DNA from 3 places in the Oceanobacillus sp. FSL K6-0251 genome. Region 1 is predicted to be linked to each of the others. Evidence: predicted binding sites of a transcription regulator. Region 1 holds the regulator's gene; each other region holds the start of a gene.
What was found. The regulator LexA, encoded in region 1, represses DNA repair genes until DNA is damaged. The targets are predictions, from matches to a motif close to CGAACATATGTTCG.
Positions count from the first base shown of each region.

Region 1 (2,209 bases):
GAGTTGTACAATTTTATTTGTTATAAGTAAATTGCAAAATTTGTGTTTTTAATAAATATTCTAAAAAGTTGGGACATTACTTATTTTTTGATTAGAACGGTTTTCTTTTTATAAAATGAAAGGCTGTGTATATGCTTTATTCACTTATCCAAGAATAAAAACAGCAACCTGGTACCAAAGTGCAAGAGCAATAATCACAAGAGCAGAAATGATTTTTATCAAATTCTTTTTGGAAAAATAGTTCTTGTCCGGGTAAACTTCTAAAAAAGTGACAATGATGAGAAGAGCTGATAAAAATGGCAGTGTTAAATAATCTGCAACCTTTGTTAAATAGATAATTCCCAGAATAAAGCTGATAATGGTGATTGGAAGATAAAGCCAGCGTTTCTTTTTTAACGTTTCAGTCAATTTTATACACTCCTTATACTTGTACTTTATATTAAGCATATTATGAATGGATTAATTTTATACTAGAAAAAAGGTTAACAGGCACATCTGACAAATGTGCCCGTTAACCTTTTTTGACTGGCCGATAAAATCACCTATAGAGGATGTTCTAACGTTTCTGCTATGTGCAGCTTATACTGCCCGCATGCTCCTGCTCTAAAGCACATTCCTTTTAGTGGATATGACGGTATAAGCCGATTACCTTGCCGAGAATAGATACGTTTTCGTAATAGAGAGGTTCCATCGTTGCATTTTCGGGCTGGAGGCGGAAACGGGTCTTTTCTTTAAAAAAACGTTTGACAGTCGCTTCATTTTCATCCGTCATTGCTACAACGATATCTCCATTATCCGCAGAGCTTTGCTGTTTTACGATAACCATATCTTTGTCGAGGATGCCTGCTTCAATCATACTGTCTCCATCAATGACAAGTACAAACAGATTATCCTCCGGTCCGGCAGAAGAGCTGGGAACGGGAATAAACTCTTCCACATTTTCAATCGCAGTAATCGGGATTCCGGCTGTTACCTTCCCTATTACAGGTACATAAATGGCCTTATCCTTAGGCGCATCATTCTCATTATTATATATGATCTCGATGGCACGAGGTTTGGTCGGGTCTCTCCGAATATATCCTTTGTTTTCTAATCTTTCTAAATGACCGTGAACAGTAGAGCTTGAAGCTAACCCGACAGCTACTGCAATTTCACGTACGGAAGGCGGATAGCCCTTCTGCTCTACTTGATCTTTAATAAAGTCAAAAATCATCTGCTGTCTTTTTGATAGTTTTGTCATGACTTACTCCCCTCTAGCATAGGTATTTGTTATTCATAGTATAGCATTGAATGAATCAATTTACAAACAAATGTTCTAAAAAAGTATTGACAGGAACAGTTGTTCTGAATATACTATAGTAAGAACAACTGTTCCGGAACCAGATAAAATATCGAAGGGGAGTTTTAATATGTTTGAAAAACTGATGAAGTCTGATGCTTTTTATATTGTAGCTTTTATTATTGCGTTAATATTTTTATATACGATGATGGTTACAATTTAAGTGATTGACCAGACGACTGATTTCCTTGCTTATTTTGTAGAGAGCAAATATGCTGGTAAGACAGATTCTGTAAAGAATTGTCACCGAAAAGTTGAAAAAGAGCGGTTTATTATTGGAGGATAAAACATTGAGAACGATTATTTATTGTCGGGTAAGTACAGAAAAAGAAACACAAGAAACATCACTTCAAAGACAATATGAAGAGTTATCTGCGCTGGCCGATAAATTAAATTTTACGGTTGTGGATTGTATTCAGGAGAAGGCCAGCGGCTATGACATTGATAGAGATGGCATATTTAAGCTTCTTGATTATTTTTCTCATCAAGAAGCTGATTGTCTTTGTATTCAAGATGAAACAAGGCTTGGAAGAGGAAATACAAAAATTGCTTTATTTCATCAGCTCCGGAAAATTAATATCCCCATTTACACGGTTACCCATGAAGGAGAACTTGAGCTGAATGAAGCGGATTCGATGGTGTTGAACATCGTCGGTATAGTGGAAGAATATCAGCGTAAACTACATAATATGAAAATAAAAAGGGGAATGCGACGTGCTGTATCAAATGGGTATAACCCTCAAGAAAATTTACATCATATCAATCAATCCCCGGGAAGAGAACGCGCTGAAATTCCGATGGAAGAGATTGTGCGGCTGCGGCAGAATAAATTAACGTTTCAAGAAATCACAACAGTTTTAAAAGGACTTG
Region 1 is NZ_JBBORS010000001.1:2,811,573-2,813,781, reverse strand. It holds gene MKY45_RS14085 (hypothetical protein) at 145-408, opposite strand; gene lexA (transcriptional repressor LexA) at 620-1,240, opposite strand; gene MKY45_RS14075 (YneB family resolvase-like protein) at 1,630-2,209, shown strand, end outside.

Region 2 (2,209 bases), 2.8 Mb from region 1:
AGTAGACTCCTTTATTTATGCTGCTTTTATTTCATTTATTGTAGGAACCGCTGTGTTATTTATTCTGTCGATGATAGTGAATAAAGGAGTAAAGTTAACACGTATTTCTGGAGATTTTAAATTAAAGCCCTGGCATTTTGCCGGTGGTGCACTCGGCGCAGCATATATCGCATCAAATATCAGTTTAATGCCTTATCTGGGTGTTACATTAACGATGATGGCTGCTATTTTAGGGCAGATTATCATGGGACTGTTAATTGATCATTTTGGGCTGTTTAACCTTCCGAAGTATTTAATTGATCAAAGAAGGGTTATCGCTGTTATTATGATTATCAGTGGAATAATCGTACTCAATATCTTTTAAGAGGATATTTAAAAATTCTTTTTCACTGTCCTTTTTGTACATGTATTTTAAGTTCGCAGACCTTGTTTCTTGCCTGTTGGAAAGGAAACAAGGTCTAATTTTTACCCTGTGAGATAGGAAGGGGTTTTTTCATACAGAGAAAAATGGTTATTATGGTACATCTCCAGCCTGTGCAGCGCAAAGGAAAATTCCACCGGAAAATGCTGCAGAATATCATAAACATTTTCGATATGAAGCTGGTCCAGCATAAATGTCGGGATACAAAAATGATATGCAAAATGGTTGGCTTGATTTTCTTGCAGGTCGACAAAAAGGGAATGCATAAAACGCTGATCTCCTTCATGGAAAAAATAATGGCATAATTCATGCCCAAAACATTGCCATATATTTTGCTGGGAAGTATTTGGAAGTACGATATAATTATCTATCCGCATACTGACAGATGCTGCATAAATAATTTCAATATTTAAAGCTTGTGCAATAGCAGAAATGGAGAGCTCTGCCGGAGTCTGGATATTCAGCTGCTTGTATAATACTTCGACAAATTTTTCTACATCTGAATAGTACATTTGATTTCCCACCTTCAATAAGAATATACGTTCGGTTTGAAGTGCTAAAAATAAGGTGCAGCAAGTACACCTGTTTTTATATTGCTTATGGAAGTATAAATCAGCATTAGTCATTTTGATTGGCGTTACCATTATTTGTTTTCTTTCTGTATAAAATATATTGTATCACATTTAAAGCTTCTTCTTTCTCATCTTCTGTCATTCGTTTCCAATTACGGAACATCAATGTATCTTGCTCCGACATCGGCTCCGGCCGGGAAGTATCCTTTGTTGAGGGAGACATAGATTTACCTAAAAGCCAATCTACGGAAACACCATATAAATTAGCCATTTTATGTAACGTGTCTGTGTCCGGATCACGATATTCTCTTTCATAACCAGATAAAGTACCATTTGAAATACCTAAAAGTTTCGAAGCTTCAATTTGTTTTAATCCAGCTTTTTCTCGTGCTTCTCTTAATCTTTGGGAAAGAATTTTCATAGTATCCACCTCAATATAGAGATAATACCATTTTTAATAAAAACAATAATATTTTTAAGCGAAATGCAAATTTTATTGTTTTCGTATATTGACTTATGCAAAGCGCTTAATTATAATTTAAAGTATAAAAACCAAAAGATGGATGGGGTGATTTAGTGGAAATACATGAGAAAATCGAATTTATCAGACAGCAAAAGCAGATAACGAAGACACAAATTGCAAAAAAATGCTCTAAAACTCCTGCCTGGTACACCAATATTTCCAAGGGAAAAACAAAGATAGATGTAGATACCCTGGAAAGAATAGCAGATGCATTAGAAATTGATGTGAAAATGTTATTTGATAAGGAGTTGAATGATGCATTAAATAAATGCAAAGAGCTTTTATAAACGAAAATAAAAAGGAAGAGATTTTATACACCCTAGATCAAAACGATACCTCGAAGAGCTGGAATGATATAACTATCATTAAGCGCCACATAGCTATCCCCTCAAAGAAAAATCTCTCAACCACAATATATTTTATCCTGTTATAATACGTAATTCGGGTTCTATCTCCTCGTTCATAGGGAGGTAGTTTTTTATTGGATAAATGAAGCTTGTGTTTTACTCAATAAAAAACTGGGTAAAGATTTTAAACATATTTATGTAATATGGAATATAATGTAATATTTAAAAACATACTATTCAAGTACCTTACATTTATGGTAGAATTTATCTTACTCTACAATTAGAATAAACCCTGTAAAATGTAGTCGCCTCAACTACAATGAAAAATCCAATAAATCTATGTTTT
Region 2 is NZ_JBBORS010000001.1:23,149-25,357, forward strand. It holds gene MKY45_RS00095 (DMT family transporter) at 1-364, shown strand, start outside; gene MKY45_RS00100 (ImmA/IrrE family metallo-endopeptidase) at 466-933, opposite strand; gene MKY45_RS00105 (helix-turn-helix domain-containing protein) at 1,040-1,414, opposite strand; gene MKY45_RS00110 (helix-turn-helix domain-containing protein) at 1,570-1,803, shown strand.
Region 2: the regulator LexA is predicted to act here: its motif matches at 954-967, upstream of MKY45_RS00100 (ImmA/IrrE family metallo-endopeptidase).

Region 3 (2,209 bases), 860 kb from region 1:
TCCAGCAGCTTCCCGGCATCGTTTAATTCCTTCAACCGGTCTTCTAATTCTTTTTCAATATTTTTAATCGCAATTTTCATTTTCTCTTCACGGGTCACAAAGTGAGAAGCCGGGAAAATAGCTACATGCTCTCTGTCGCCGATGATTTCTCCCGTCAGCGCATCGACTTCACGGATCCGGTCGATCTCATCTCCGAAAAATTCTACCCGGATACAATGCTCCTCATGAGATGCCGGGATAATTTCCACGGAATCCCCGCGCACACGAAACGTCCCGCGCTGAAAATTAATATCATTTCTTGCATATTGAATATCTACTAATTCCCGCAGAAGCTGATCTCTTTCTTTTTCCATGCCAAGTCTAAGGGACAGCACCTGGCTTCTGTATTCTTCCGGGTTACCTAAACCGTAAATACACGACACACTCGCTACGATCAATACATCGCTTCGTTCAAAAAGCGCCGATGTCGCAGAGTGGCGCAATTTATCTATTTCATCATTGATGCTGGCGTCTTTTTCAATAAACGTATCGGTAGAAGGCACATACGCTTCCGGCTGATAGTAATCATAATAGCTCACAAAATACTCTACCGCATTGTTTGGAAAGAACTCTTTAAACTCACTGTAAAGCTGTCCTGCCAGTGTTTTATTATGTGCAATAACAAGCGTCGGCCGGTTGATTTCTTTCACCACATTGGACATCGTAAATGTTTTCCCCGTTCCAGTAGCACCGAGTAACGTCTGATGATGCTGGCCGGCAAGTACCTTATCTACAATTTCCTGAATAGCTGCCGGCTGATCACCCGCAGGCTCATAAGCAGAAACTAACTCAAATTGCTCATTCATCCTATTTCCTCCGTTCCATACCATAGCTATTTTCTATTATATCCTTTTCTCAAAAAACGAACAAGTATTCGTTCTTGTTTTTAAGAAATTATATATTTTTTTATATTATTATTGAAATAACCTCTATTTTCATTATAGCCTTTCTGTCAATCTTTCAATCCTCGTTTTATTGTTATAATCAAATAAGAATGCTTGGATGCAGCAGTAAACCACTGTTCCAAGCATTCTTATGTTAAGAGGCGTTTGTATTCTTTTCTCTTCTAGCTTTAAAAGGCTCTTCAGCAAATTGAAAGCCTAAGGAATGGTGCTCTCCTTCATACAGAGATCCTTGTACAAAACGAACCTCTTCCTCATGGTTCAAAACTTCCATTTTAATATAAGCTCCGCTTCCCTGCAGTGCTTCATAAAAAGCTTGGCTTGTCCGTACGTTTTTCCCGCCGACTCTGTAAATGACCTCGCCAGTCTCTATTTCCAGCCTGTCTGCCGGACTGCCAGGCAGCACGCCAACCACTCTCAGGCCTTTGGCATGCGGCTGATAGTACGGACGGCGCAAACGGTCTCCTTCGCGATAGCGATAATTCAAATACTCTTTTCCGATAATCGCCAAAATTATCGCAGCCAGGGAAAGGTACGGGATAAATACTCCGCCGACAGCAATAAGTAAAATACCGATTGCTAAAAAGGTATTTGCTTTTGCCAGCTTGTAAATCGCATCCTGATGAAAATGTCCTTTTGCTTTATAGTTAAACCCAATCAAAAATGGAATCAGTGCTAAGCCTAAGCTGGATTCTCCAATGGATAAATACGGCCACCAGGGAGCAAAGGAAGTAATTAATCCTTCAGGCACAAGCATCAGCAGAGGAACAACCGTTAATCGTTTGATTTGCTGTTCGCCTACCCAGACACCGCGGTCACTCAGCGTAATTCTTGGAAACGTATCTTGCTTTTCAATACGTTTAATGAACAGGGATTCTACAAAAAGAAGCAATCCCGCTAATACAGCTAACGCCGGAAGACTGCTTTCGTAAAGCAAGGAATAATCAATGACATCTTGCATGTCAATAAGATACGGTGCAAAAAACAAAATAAGAAAAGTCAGCCCAAGTGTATAGCTGGGAGACAATAATGTAAAATGCGTACTGATGCTTAATACAACAAAGCTTAACGCTAAAACGAGAAGTGTTTCATAAGAGAATACCATGCCTGTGCCAATAATGACGGCAGAAATCAGTATTCCGCTGATTAAGGAGACAAGCCAGGTCCGATGCCACTCCATAAACTTCGGATATATTTTTATCCCAAAATCGTACCGCTCCCGTTTGATTCGAAAATAACTTGCCATCGTCAATATAAATAAAAACCAG
Region 3 is NZ_JBBORS010000001.1:3,667,305-3,669,513, forward strand. It holds gene uvrB (excinuclease ABC subunit UvrB) at 1-845, opposite strand, end outside; gene MKY45_RS18315 (PDZ domain-containing protein) at 1,078-2,209, opposite strand, start outside.
Region 3: the regulator LexA is predicted to act here: its motif matches at 903-916, upstream of uvrB (excinuclease ABC subunit UvrB).